Linked DNA regions of Sulfuricurvum kujiense DSM 16994. The protein of the gene in region 1 binds, or shares a complex with, the protein of each later gene. Links are inferred from orthologs where the notes say so. Each region holds a gene or a part of one and is shown in the gene's direction. Other genes may lie near its edges.

Evidence for each region.
Region 2: the proteins of hisF (region 1) and hisH are in contact, whole or in part, in a crystal structure (PDB 6RU0), measured with the Thermotoga maritima proteins. The link is inferred for Sulfuricurvum kujiense DSM 16994 from one-to-one orthologs. Residues at the interface, in WP_004080486.1 of Thermotoga maritima: Met1, Leu2, Ala3, Arg5, Ser40, Glu41, Asp45, Glu46, Ala70, Glu71, Ile73, Asp74, Ile75, Pro76, Phe77, Asp98, Lys99, Ser122, Gln123, Glu161, Thr195, Leu196, Asn247, Arg249, Glu251; in WP_004080484.1 of Thermotoga maritima: Asn15, Arg18, Arg22, Arg117, Leu118, Pro119, His120, Met121, Gly122, Trp123, Asn124, Asn134, Gly135, Tyr136, Tyr138, Val140, Tyr158, Glu180, Lys181, Ser182, Ser183, Lys184, Ile185.

The regions. Positions count from the first base shown.
Region 1 is NC_014762.1:109,239-115,891, forward strand. What follows is about bases 1,226-4,085. They hold hisF (imidazole glycerol phosphate synthase subunit HisF), read left to right. Parts: upstream 1,226-2,204; coding sequence 2,205-2,966; downstream 2,967-4,085. Other genes in these bases: rsmA (16S rRNA (adenine(1518)-N(6)/adenine(1519)-N(6))-dimethyltransferase RsmA), read right to left, coding at 1,269-2,048; SULKU_RS00585 (phosphorylase family protein), read left to right, coding at 2,963-3,499; rlmN (dual-specificity RNA methyltransferase RlmN), read left to right, coding at 3,492-4,085. In the rest of the region: SULKU_RS00570 (ribonuclease J), read right to left, coding at 1-1,194; more of rlmN, read left to right, coding at 4,086-4,556; SULKU_RS00595 (outer membrane protein OmpK), read right to left, coding at 4,726-5,421; peptidoglycan metallopeptidase Pgp3, read right to left, coding at 5,399-6,238; SULKU_RS00605 (type 2 periplasmic-binding domain-containing protein), read left to right, coding at 6,365-6,653.
Region 2 is NC_014762.1:1,898,988-1,905,750, reverse strand. Bases 2,500-5,469 are described here. They hold hisH (imidazole glycerol phosphate synthase subunit HisH), read left to right. Parts: upstream 2,500-3,663; coding sequence 3,664-4,275; downstream 4,276-5,469. Other genes in these bases: SULKU_RS09500 (50S ribosomal protein L11 methyltransferase), read left to right, coding at 5,433-5,469; SULKU_RS09505 (chemotaxis response regulator CheY), read left to right, coding at 5,059-5,433; hisA (1-(5-phosphoribosyl)-5-[(5-phosphoribosylamino)methylideneamino]imidazole-4-carboxamide isomerase), read left to right, coding at 4,288-4,986; SULKU_RS09520 (PDC sensor domain-containing protein), read left to right, coding at 2,759-3,667; waaC (lipopolysaccharide heptosyltransferase I), read right to left, coding at 2,500-2,614. In the rest of the region: SULKU_RS14795 (hypothetical protein), read right to left, coding at 1-21; SULKU_RS09535 (dUTP diphosphatase), read left to right, coding at 67-753; SULKU_RS09530 (lipid A biosynthesis lauroyl acyltransferase), read right to left, coding at 741-1,622; more of waaC, read right to left, coding at 1,619-2,499; more of SULKU_RS09500, read left to right, coding at 5,470-6,269; ATP-dependent zinc metalloprotease FtsH, read left to right, coding at 6,271-6,763. UniProt on the Escherichia coli protein: IGPS catalyzes the conversion of PRFAR and glutamine to IGP, AICAR and glutamate. The HisH subunit catalyzes the hydrolysis of glutamine to glutamate and ammonia as part of the synthesis of IGP and AICAR.

The DNA.
Region 1 (6,653 bases):
TCGTCCGATAACACATACTTTACGGTTGTATTTTATACCGGTCAAAATCGCTTGATATACACGGTGAATGTTTGAACTGAACGTTGACATGATGACACGCCCTTCGGCTTTCGAGAAGATACGGTCAAATCCCGGTGCTACGGTCAGTTCGCTCGGAGTCCACTCTTTGTTATAAGAGTTAGTGGAGTCTGAGAGGAGACAAAGAACCCCTTTTTCACCGTAGTGAGCCAATCGGTGCAAGTCAGCCGTGTAGCCGTCTACCGGAGTATGGTCGATTTTAAAATCGCCCGTATGGATAATAGTTCCCGCTTTAGTCGTGATCGCCAATGAGGAAGAGTCAATGATCGAGTGGGTCATGTGCATCCATTCGATTTCGAAATCGTTTCCGATTTTGTACGGTATCCGTTTAACAATCGGATTGAAGTAGCGGCGGAAATCGCGCATATGATGTTCGTCGAATTTGTTTCCGATCATTGCCAGAGGCAACGGCGTTCCGTAAATCGGGAATTGCATCTCTTTGAAGAAATACGGTACCCCTCCGATATGGTCTTCATGGGCATGGGTAATGATGACGGCAACGATTTTTTTGCGGATTTCGCGCAAGTAGGTGAAGTCAGGGACGAGAATATCGACTCCGTGCATCTCTTCGTCCGGAAAGCTCATCCCGATATCAATGATAATCGCTTCGTTTTCCGTTTCGATGACCGTGATATTTCCGCCGATCTCACCGAGACCGCCCAGCGGTGTGATACGAACTTTGTCATTATTATTAAGATCGAGTTTATAGTGGGGATTGAGACGGTTTTTATGGGCATCTTGGTTTTTGACAACAAAATCGCGAAGATTGTTATCAATCGGTGTGCTAGGACTTCCGCGACGGCCGCCGCGTCCACGATCACGGCCTGAGCGCGCAGGTTCGGCATCGGTTGCGTTTGCATCGGATCCTTCCGGACGGTCTGTACGAGGAGGTCTGTTGTCCTGACGAGGAGGGCGGTTGTCCTGGCGGGGAGGGCGGTTATCCTGACGAGGAGGGCGGCTGTCTTCCCGCGGCTCTGTGTTTGGACGCTCAGTCGTATTCCCCTCTGCACCTTCGGGGCGGTTGTTGTTTCGGCTGCGAAACGGTCGACGGTTATTTCGGCGTTGACGATTTTCGCCTTGCGGCTGTGTTTGTGATCCTGGTTGTTCTTCGGACATTATAATTTCCTTCTGTCGCTTTCATAGCGTAATGGTTTTGTCTATATTTAGATGCTCTAAAAAACCCTAAAAGATTATTTTATAAGGGTGTAGAGCCGGTGAAAGTCAGAGGTGTCAAGCTGATGAGGTCGGATAGAGCGTTCCAACTCAAGCGTTTCAAAGGCTTGGGACAGAACGGTTCCATCATAGCGTGAGGAGAGATTTTTGTGGAGGGTTTTACGGGGCTGTGTAAAGGCCGTTCGTAAAAAGTCTTCAAACCCTTCATCATTACGGTTCGTACGTTTAGAAATGAGCAGTACGCACGAATCGACTTTGGGAGCAGGCTCGAATGCGGTAGGGGGAACGTGTAAAACGATCTCCGCCTCTCCGACACTCTGCGCAATTACACTGAGCGCTCCAAAAGCTCTCTCTCCGGGTGCGGCAGAGAATTTCTCCGCCACTTCACGCTGTATCATGACAAGCAAGTTTCGGCACGCCGGATCGGCGAGGGCTTTGAGGATGATATTCGTAGCGATGTAATAGGGCAAATTCGCCACTAAATCGTACGGTTCATCCAAAAGCTCACTCTTCCAATGCTCTAGCACATCTCCGCATCGGAGAGTAAGAGCGTTGGTAGCGATAGCATCGGCAAATTGGTGCGTCAAATGCTTGCACAAGTCGGTATCGACCTCAAAAGCGGTAACACTTTTGACATCAACTAAATACTTAGTTAAATCACCTAATCCAGGCCCGATTTCTGCGATACGGTGAGGCGTATCGGGCATCGATTGGATGATTTGGGCTAAAACAGCTTCGTCTTTTAAAAAATTTTGGCCAAACTTTTTCTTGGCAATAGCGGCACGGTCTTTTTGCATTGCCCTTATTGTACCTAATAAAGTGTTAATCCCCTATTAAATCATAAAAAATGTGAATCTGTATTTCTTTAATCAAAGAAAACCATTGTTTAGAATTTATCGTTACTTTTGGTAATGAAAGTTATACTTCCGTTATGATTGCGCCAAAGGGTTTGAATGGATAATTTTTTTGCAAAACGGATCATTCCGTGCCTCGATGTTAAAGACGGACGCGTTGTAAAAGGGGTCAATTTCGTCGGCCTCAAAGATGCGGGAGACCCTGTTGAAGTGGCAAAACGCTATAACGAAGAAGGTGCGGACGAGCTCACTTTTTTAGATATTACCGCTTCGCACGAAGAGCGTGACACGATCGTCCATATCGTAGAGCAGGTAGCAAAGGAAGTATTTATCCCTCTCACCGTAGGGGGAGGAATCCGCAAACTCGACGATATTTATCGTCTTCTCGCCGTCGGATGCGACAAAGTGAGTGTCAATTCTGCCGCGATAAAACGTCCGGAACTGATCGATGAGGGGGCAAAGCGATTCGGTTCACAATGTATTGTCGTGGCGATCGATGTGAAGCGTACCGGCAATCAATATAACGTCTATCTAAACGGCGGACGTGTCGATACTGGGATCAATGCACTGGAATGGGCTAAAGAGGTCGTAGATCGAGGGGCGGGAGAGATATTGCTTACCTCGATGGATGCTGACGGTACCAAAGCGGGATTTGATCTATCGATCACGGAACAGATCAGCCGCGCCGTCAATGTACCCGTTATCGCCAGCGGCGGTGCGGGGACGATGGAACATATTAAAGAGGCGTTTGAACACGGTGCCGATGCGGCACTGGCGGCGAGTATTTTCCACTACAAAGAGATCGACATTATGGATCTCAAACGCTACCTGTCGGCTAACGGGATTCCGGTACGATTATGATACTGTGTGCGGGCAATAACGAGACGTTTGATTTTGCGACCCCGATCGGGGTTGGATTGATTGACAGTGCAATCAATCTGACCCGTCACGCTCTAGTACACAAACCGGAATTCATCCTCTTTGTCGGAAGTGCCGGAAGCTACGGAGAACATAAAATCCATGAGATCATCGAGTCCAAAACGGCGGCTAACATCGAGTTAGGCTTTTTGGATAAAAGCGCCTATACCCCGATCGATAACGTTGTTTCGGCACAAACGGAAACCATTAAAGATGTTATAGTCAATTCTTCTAACTACATTACAACATCTGAGAAAGCGATGGAGCAAATGAGAGGTTTGGGAATGGGGATTGAAAACATGGAGTTTTTCAGTGTTATGCGGGTAGCCCAGATTTTCGGAATCCCAGCGGGGGGTGTTTTTTGTATAACCAACTATTGTGATACGAATGCCCACCGCGATTTTATCAGCAATCACGGATTTGCGAAGGTGCTGCTGCGAGAACATTTAGTAAACAAAGGGATGATTCGTGGGTAAGCTGTGCATTCTAGATTATACCAAAGCTGAACTCGCCGGTATGGTGAAACCCTCGTTCCGCGCCAAACAGATATGGGGATGGATTTACCATCAATACGCCACCAGTTTTGAGACGATGCAAAATCTTCCCAAGACGATGCGCGAAGAGCTGGCTCAAACGTATGAGATTATGCCGCTTAAAATTGCCCGAAAGGAATGCTCTACCGACGGAACGATTAAATATCTTTTCGAGCTGAGTGACGGTAAAACGGTTGAGACGGTTTGGCTCAAAATGAAAGACGAAAGCATCGATGAAGAGGGAAATATCGAACATGAAGCGCGATACACCGTCTGTGTCTCGACACAAGTGGGGTGCAAAGTGGGATGTTCGTTTTGTCTGACGGCAAAAGGGGGATTTACCCGTGATCTAACGGCAGGCGAAATTGTCGCTCAGGTGTTGGCCGTTAAGATGGATAACAATCTCGCAGCGCATCGCCGTCTCAATATCGTCTATATGGGGATGGGGGAGCCGTTGGATAATTTGGACAATTTAGCCAAAGCGATCACGATACTCAAAGACGAAGAGGGGCTTTCTATTTCGGGCAAGCGTCAGACGGTCTCGACGAGCGGGCTGAGTACCAAGATCGATAAGCTCGGAGAGATGGATTTAGGGGTTCATATCGCGATCAGCCTCCATGCCGTTGATGATGAACTTCGTACCGAACTGATCCCGATGAACAAAGCGTACAATATCGCTTCAATCATCGATGCGGTCAAGCGTTTTCCGATCGATACCCGAAAACGGGTGATGTTTGAATATCTTGTCATTAAAAATAAAAATGATGATTTGGGCTCGGCGAAAAAACTGGTCAAGCTTCTTCACGGTATTAAAGCCAAGGTCAATTTGATCTATTTTAATCCCTATCCCGGGTCGGATTATCAACGCCCGTCTCGTGAGGATATGGTTGCATTTCAAGAGTATTTGATAAAGCACGGTGTGCTGTGCACGATCCGAGACTCCAAGGGATTGGATATCAGTGCGGCCTGCGGGCAGTTAAAAGAGAAATCGTTAACTTAAGTAGAGTATTCTTACGCCAAATTAATTTTGCTCGGATGACGCTGAGCGAGGAAAGGAAATTGTGTGAGCGGATCGGACTGGCTTCAAGTTGTATTTTTAGGGATATTTGTGAGTGGAAGCGTCGGCGGTTTTCTTTGGGTGGCGATGAAGAAAGACTGAATAGCTCTCTTCACCAGCTGTATTTGAGCATCGCCTGAAAGACATCATTATCGTTTCGATAGCTGTTTTCATGGTAGTAATGCCATTCCGTCCCTATTTCCAACTTCCCCTCTTTAATTCCAAAGACTGAATTGAGATTGAACAACAATTGGTTTTGGCTCAAAAAATCACATGTCGTCCAATCTGTGAACCCCTCAAAATGCCATTTTTCACCGAGCGGCGCGTAATAGTTGGCGGAGAGCTGATAGGTCTCATTTCCGATATTTTGGACTTTTCGATAGAGATTGAGTCCGAAAACACTGAACCCCGGTACATTCATATCGGTGCCGAATCCGTAAAGCCATGCATGATAGGTATCCGATCCGTTATATTGAAAAGCCGCATACCATTCTTTAATAAATCCGTCCGATACAGGAATTCCGGCAATTTTATTGAAGCTGATACGGGGAGAAATCTCGCCGTAGAGATCGTTTTTATCTCCGCTGAAACGGAGTCCGTTCGGGGCATAGACATAATCGGCAAATGCAAACAGATCACCGTACTCCCAGGTACGATAATGTTCCGCCGTTATCGTATGTTTGTTGCCGCTTTGGGTATCGAGAAATGTCGGCCCTTCAAATTTGCCGTAGAGATATTGGAGATTGGTAGCCGAAAATGCGCTGAGCTGGGCAGCGGTGATAAGACTAGCGAAGAGTAAGCGTTTCATCGGTATCCTTTGAAATAAGGGCATTAAATTGGGAAATAAGGTCAAGCGGATCAGACTGTATGCCGTGAACCATCATCCCGAAATGAAGATGCGGACCCGTAATCCGTCCGCTCTCACCGCTGAGTGCGATCGGTTGTCCACGCTCAATACGATCACCGACATTGACATCGAATCGGCTGAGGTGAAAATAGCATGAATATATCCCTTCGCCGTGATCGATAATGATTGTTCCGCCGGAATAATAGCGTTCCTGTACCAAGACGACGATCCCGTCGTTTGCCGCGACAATGGGGATCGGCGTTCGGGCACGAAAATCGACCCCTCCATGGTAGCTTTTCAGACTTCCGTTGTAGGTGCGGGCGGAGCCGTATTCGCTGGTGATATTGGAGTCTATGGGCTTAACGAACGCTTTGTTCCAATAGCGGATCGGTGTAAAGTGCCCGTAGATCGCTTCTGCCTGCGCTTTTTCAGCCGCAATCTGCTCCATCGCTTCCGGAGGGGGAGTCACCAAAGCGGGATCGACACTGAGTGTTTCGGTAGGATAGTCGGCCTCTTGGATATGGATTGAGAAAAAGCTCTCGTTTCCCGGTGCAATCCAGGTGAGGTTGATGTCTCCCGCAGGGGTGTAGTAATCGATCGGTATAACGGCGATCCCTTTGGTTTTATCGGCAGGATGAAGGAGGACGCTTATATTGCGATCGCTCATAATCACGGTTCCCGAAGGTGAAGGTAGGGGTATGATGAGACTTTTCCCGTTAAATCCTTCAGCACCCCAAAGGGCTAAAAAACCGAGCCATAAAATGAGCAAAAATCGCATGGTGTATCCTGCAGTATTATTAAGGACGGTATTGTAGCATTTAGGGCTTAGAAACATAATTTTTGAGAATATATAAAGTATTGTATGTTACTATCAGAAATATGTTGGTTCTAAAAAGAGAAGAGGATGAGAAAAGCTCGAGTCATAGGGTTCATATTGCTATTTTTGATCGTCGGGATTGCGGCTTCGGTTTATTATTACAACCGTCCGGCAGAGTCATCAAGAATTCATATTTCAACCAATCCGTGGATCGGCTTTACCCCTTTTATCTATGCCCAGGAGAAAGGGTGGCTGGAGAGCACTCCGTTTCGGTTCTTATGGCTGGTTGATTTGACGGATAATGCCCGTTTGTACGAAAGGGGATTCACGCAGGGATTTACCGCAACACAGTATGAGCTGCTCCATTTTAAAAACA
Region 2 (6,763 bases), 1.8 Mb from region 1 along the record:
ATGACAGTTGATCTTTTGCATGGATGAAATATTACCGTATAATTAGAAACTTTTTAAAGGATAAATATGAATAAATTACTTTGTATGTTAGAACTCCAACAAAAATTGAACGATGCGACCAACGGAACAGGCTGGGAGAAAGGGGTTACGAAAAACGGCAAAAAGATCAACTGGCGCCGCTGTATTTACATGGAGTCGGCGGAGATGATCGATTCGTTCGGATGGAAACACTGGAAAAGTATCGCCCAAGAGACCGATTATGAAAATCTTCAAATCGAGATCGTCGATGTATGGCATTTCGTGATGAGTCTGGTGTTGGAATTTGCCTATATCAGCAAAGCGGAGAGCGTCGAAGAGTTGGCGAAGCGTATCACCCAAACACCGGAATATCAAAAACTCAGTACCGATGCAGCGTTGACATTCGGCACCGATGATATCCTGATGACAAAGATCGAGAATGTTATGCGACTTTCATTGATTCCGATCACTCCGGAGATGATCGGAGCATTGATCGAAGAGTTTTTTGATCTTGCTTATCTCGGTGCTTTGAACGCAACACAGCTATACCGCTTGTATGTCGGTAAAAATATTCTCAATCAGTTCCGTCAGGATCACGGATACAAAGAGGGAAGCTATATTAAAATCTGGAACGGTTTGGAAGATAACGCCGTAATGAAAGGTGCGTGGGAAGCCAATCCCGATATGACGCCGGATGATTTATATAAAGCGCTTCAGGCGGCTTATCCGGCGTAAATTTCGTTATATTCATTCTTCCAGCGCTTGTGGCACCAAAACCAATGTTTCGGGGAGCGTCGGATAATGTGTTCCAAAGTGGCGACTTGCCGTTGAGTCGCTTCGGTGATAGAACTTTTGTCATCGCTTTGCACTTCGATCGGTTCTTCAAAACGGATAACAAAATTTTCTTCATCTTCGCTGCTGATATAGAGGGCAACGATCGGAGCATTGTATTTGTAGGATAAAACGGCAGGCGTAGAGGAGTGATAGGTCGGATGTCCGAAGAAATCGACGGCGACTCCGTCTCGCGGATTACTCGACTGATCAATCATCAAAGAGATTGATTGACCGTTTTTTAGAGCTCTGGCCATATGTTTGAGTGCTCCGCTTTTTTCGGCAAGATTCATTCTGTGACGGGTACGTGACTCCAGAAGATAGGGGTCAAATTCGGCCCGCTTAAATCCCTTATAGATTGCTGTCGTGGGTGTTACCAGCAAAGAAAGGGCCGTTGCTCCTATTTCCCAGTTCCCGAAATGGGCAGAGATAAAAATCATACTTCTCCCTTCCGCCAAAAGGGCATCTACTTTTTCACGATTTTCGAATCGGATGCGTTTGGAAAAATACTCAGAGGTAGCGTGCCGGTTTTCCATGACCTGTAAAAGGTTCAATCCCAGATTGCGGTAGCAATAGCGTTCGATTTCTGCTCTTTCATGAGAGGTGAGGGTCTCTTGGAATGCAAAATCCAAATTTTGCCGAATTATGAGGTTACGTTTTCCCGCCAAACGATGGACGAGTGCCGCCAATGAGGTAAAAAGCCTTTTGCGCCATGAAGAGGGCAATTTCATCAATACCGCGTCTAAAAGTAAAAAGAGACGAAATAGGATCATGATAAAAGTTCCTTGGCTTTTTGAAGCACCGTCTGCGGGTCAATTTCTTGAATCGAAAAATCGTTGCGGTTGATTTTAAGAATATTGACCGAAGAGGGGGATTTGATCCCGATATTGATCTCTGTCGGAAAGATCATCCGCTCATTGGTAGGACCGAAGAGGGTAATGGAGGCTTTGTTCATCGCCCATGCCATGTGGGTAGGGCCTGTATCATTGCCGATCGTGAGATCGCAATGTCCGATAAAACTGACCAGTTCACCCAGCGACATTTTCGGGGCGACTTTGGCATTGGAAGTCTGTTCGCATATCCATTGCGCATCGAGTTTCTCGGCTTCGCTTCCCCAGATCAGATGACAGGGATAAGGCAATTGCGAACAAAGTGCGGCAAAATGCTCTTTGGGATAGCATTTACTCGGCCACGAAGCCCCGATCACGCAGGCGATATTTTTTGTTTCACTCAAAGTTTTCGGTTTGTCACGGAGAGGAAAAAGAGGTTCTTTATTGAGAATATCGTTTTCATTGTACGGGATGTTTAACGCTTCGGTAATGACGAGAACATTCCTTTTAATGATATTGAGTTCATAAGGGATGGACGATACGGTATCATAAAATCGTGCGGCAAGTTTTTCGCGCGCGCTGAAACGGTCAAATCCGTGCACTTTCCCTTGTAAAAAATAGGTCACGAGTGCCGATTTAAGCAAACCCTGCGCATCGATAATCTGATCGTAAGGGGGATGGGATTTTAGGCTGCGGACCGTCTCTTTGAGAAGGTGTAAACTTTTTGTTTTTTTGATCCGTTTCAGGGGAACGGAGATCACCTTGCTGATCAGAGGATGGTCGTTGAGTATAGGTGCGAAAGCTTCTTCGACGTACCAGTCGATCGTCGCTTCAGGATAATGCTTACGGATGATTTGCAAGACTACGGCAGTATTGACAATGTCGCCTAATGCACTTAACCGTACGATAGCTATTCGGAAATTTCGAGTATTCATAAGCATAACTATAGCGCAACTAAGCTACACTTCACATTTATTTTTATAAACGCCAAAAGGAATAAAATCCCTTTGGCTACGCTTGCCGCTAAGGCACTGAAGCGTGTCTCTTATGAGACGATTTTAGCTTAAGAGGGAGAGATTATGGTTGTTCAAGATATCCAGCAGTATTCGGAAATCCGCCCGAAAGCACGCGCTTATTTTTGCTATCTGTTTCATAAAAATCTTCCCAATCATCTCCCTTCGGTATCGATAGAATCGCTAACCGCCCGTTTATTGAAGATACGCGGCGATCTTCAGGGACTTGAAGCGGCTTATTTGCTTGATGCTGCGGGAAATCAAGTAACCCCCACCTATCTTAAAAACGGGAAGAAAGAGGAAGATATAGGGGTAAGCCGCTCAACACGGGCGTACTATTACCGTGCTATGCATGAACGGCGCTGCACCATTACCGATCCGTATCCTTCGCTTCTCAACGATGAATTGACGGTTACCGCTTCGGAGCCTATCTTTGATGAAAACGGCGATATCGTCTATGTCGCCTGTATCGATATGCCATTGGCCGAGGTTTTGAAAATTGCCCATCCGATGGCGCTTGAATCGACTGCCGGACGATTTTTTAGAGCTGCTTATGCCGCGTTTACCGTTGTTTTGGCATTGGTGTCGCTGCTCCTTTTTGTCAAAGGGATTGAAGGGTTCTTAGCCTACGGAGCGGGCCATTACGACAAGATAGAGATCAAAGATATTTTTGAAGCGACGATTTTGCTGACCCTCTCTCTGGCGATACTCGATTTGGTAAAAACCCTCTTTGAAGAAGAAGTTTTGGGGCGTCCGAAACACGATCCCGATTCCAGTATCCATAAAACGATGGTCCGCTTTTTAGGCTCGATTATTATCGCCCTCTCCATTGAAGCGTTGATGCTCGTGTTTAAATTTGCAATGACCGAACCGCATATGCTGGTGAATGCAATTTATATTATCGGAGGGGTGGCTCTGCTTTTGGTCGGTCTTGCCGTATATATCCGTTTTACAAATTTAGGAGAGCGCCGTTGATAGCAATTGTTGATTACAACATGGGCAATTTGGCCAGTGTTAAAAATGCTTTTGATCTGTTGGGAGAAAAAGTAGTCGTTGAATCCGATCCGGAAAAATTACGTTCGTATGATCGTATCATCTTACCCGGTGTCGGGGCATTCGGTGATGCGATGGAACATTTGCGAGATCGCGGTATGGATGAAGCGGTTCGTGAATATGCCGCCAGCGGAAAATATCTGTTGGGGATTTGTCTGGGGATGCAGCTGTTGTTTGAATCGAGCGAAGAATTCGGTGTTTCTGAGGGGCTTGGATTGATCCAAGGGCGGGTGGTCGCTTTTGATACGAGCCGTTTTTCGACTCCGCTCAAAGTTCCGCATATGGGGTGGAACCGTATGTTTACCAAAGATCATCCTTTGTTTGAGGGGCTTGATGAAGCCCACTATCTCTATTTCGTCCACTCGTATCATGCTCTTTGTACCCATGAGCGCGACAGTATCGGTGAATCGGTTTACGGATACCGCTTTACGAGTGCCGTCGCACACGAGAATGTGATGGGGATACAGCCCCATCCCGAAAAAAGCCACAAAAACGGGCTGAATATTCTTAAAAATTTTATCAATCTCTAATAGGACAACTCAATGACAATCTTTCCGGCAATCGATCTTAAAGACGGCAAGGCGGTACGCCTGACCAAAGGGCTGATGGAGAGTGCAAAAATCTACTCCGATACGCCGTGGGAACTCGTAAAAACATTTGAAGAGATGGGTGCTAAATGGGTTCATCTTGTTGATTTGAACGGTGCGTTTGCGGGTGAGCCGAAAAATCTGGAGCAGATCCGTGCCATCAGAGAAAACTGTAACGTTAAATTACAGCTCGGCGGAGGAATCCGGGATGAAGCGACGATTCAACGCTATCTGGAACTGGGGATCGATCGCCTTATTTTAGGTTCTATCGCTCTGCGAGATCCCGAATTTGTCAAATCTATGGCGGCAAAATACCCTATCGTCGTCGGCATCGATGCGATTGACGGCTATGTCGCCGTCGAAGGGTGGGGTGAAGTGAGTTCGATGAGGGCGACCGATTTGGCCCGTGCGTTTGCCGATGCGGGTGTTGAAGCGATTATTTGCACCGATGTGGGGCGTGACGGTACACTTTCCGGCGTAAATGTCGATTTTACCCTTGAGATTGCCCGAGCATCCGGTATCCCGACCATCGCCAGCGGCGGTGTAAAAGATGACAGTGATATCGTAGCACTCCAAAAAAGCGGTGAAGTTTCCGGTGTTATCATCGGGAAGGCATTTTATGAGGGGAGAATTAACCTCAATAACTTTTTTTAAACTTACCGCAAAGTTGGTTAGGTTATCATTGGGTATTTATTCTCTAAAAATGTATCAATTAAAGGACGTACTTTGAAATTATTGGTTGTAGATGATAGTTCGACTATGCGCCGGATTATTAAAAACACACTCTCTCGGCTCGGCTATGAAGATGTTTTGGAAGGTGAGGACGGAGTACAAGGGTGGTCGGTTCTAAATGAGAATCCGGACATGGGGATGCTGATTACCGACTGGAATATGCCGGAGATGAACGGATTGGAATTGGTCAAGAAAGTACGTGCGGATGCGCGTTTTGCCGACTTGCCGATTATCATGGTAACGACAGAGGGCGGTAAAGCGGAAGTAATCACCGCACTAAAAGCAGGCGTAAACAACTATATCGTTAAGCCGTTTACACCTCAGGTTTTAAAAGAGAAACTCTCCGCCGTACTAGGTACTGAGGGTTAATGCAAGATTACTATTACATGTTGGTGGTTAAGCCATCATCGCATTTAGAGCTTTTTAGTGACTTTCTTGTTGATGTATTGCCGGTCGGCTTCGAAGAGATTGATGATGGATTTATTATTCGCAGTGAAGAGGATCTTGAGACCGTGCAGTGGGGGATCGAGCAGTTTTCCGAAGCATTGCAGCGTGCTTTGGGCGAAGTAATCGATGTCGACATGACCCTTACCAAAGAGAAAAACGACGATTGGATTGCGCAGTACCAACAGGGGATTAGTCCTGTTGAAATAGCACCGTTTTATATTCACCCGACATGGGAAGAACCGAAAGAGGGGATGCTCAATATAGCGATCGATCCCGCATTGGCGTTCGGTACGGGGCATCACCCTACAACCGCTTCATGCCTTCGCGGTATTGCGAAATATGTCAAAGAGGGCGATGTCGTCATGGACGTAGGCTGCGGAAGCGGCATATTGGCAATTGCGGCTATCAAAAAAGGGGCTGTCGTCGATGCGTGCGATACCGATCCTCTTTCCGTTGAAAATGCATCGGTCAATGCAGAACAAAACCATATTTCCTATCGCCGTTTATGGGAAGGTCCGATCAATGAGACGGATGAAAAATACGACGTTATTATTGCCAATATTGTTGCCGATGTCTTGGTTTTCATCGCAAGCGACCTTAGAAAACGGTTGCGGGAGGGCGGAGTCTTGATTCTCTCAGGAATTATGGATAAATATGAAGATAAAGTTCTTCGCGCTTATAAAAATTTTGAATTGACAGAACGCCTTGTCGAAAACGAATGGGTAACTCTGGTAGTGACTCAAAAAGGAAATGCATAAAATGGCAAATAATGAACCGAACCAAAATCCGACACCGGATAAAAACGGAAACTTTTTTAACAAAAATCCCCTTGTAACTTTTATCCTTTTTTCGATTATAGTCATTGTCCTTTTTAAAGCGGTAATCGGCGATGAAAGTGATTTGGCAAGTAAAATTAACGGGCAGAATGTTACCCGTACACAAGAGATTACCTATGCCGATCTCAAACGTCTGATCCAAAATAAAGAGGTCGAAAAAGTCTCCATCGGACAAACCTATATCCGTGCGATCGGAAATGACGGAAACGGAAAAGTAGCCTATACGACCCGTATCGTCGGGCCTGATTCGACACTTATCCCGCTGTTGGATCAAAACAAAATCAATTACAACGGTTTCAGCGAGACCAACTGGTTTACCGAGATGTTCGGATGGCTTTTCCCGTTTTTGATTATCATCGCTATTTGGATGTTTTTTGCGGGACGAATGCAAAAAAGTATGGGCAGCGGTATTTTGG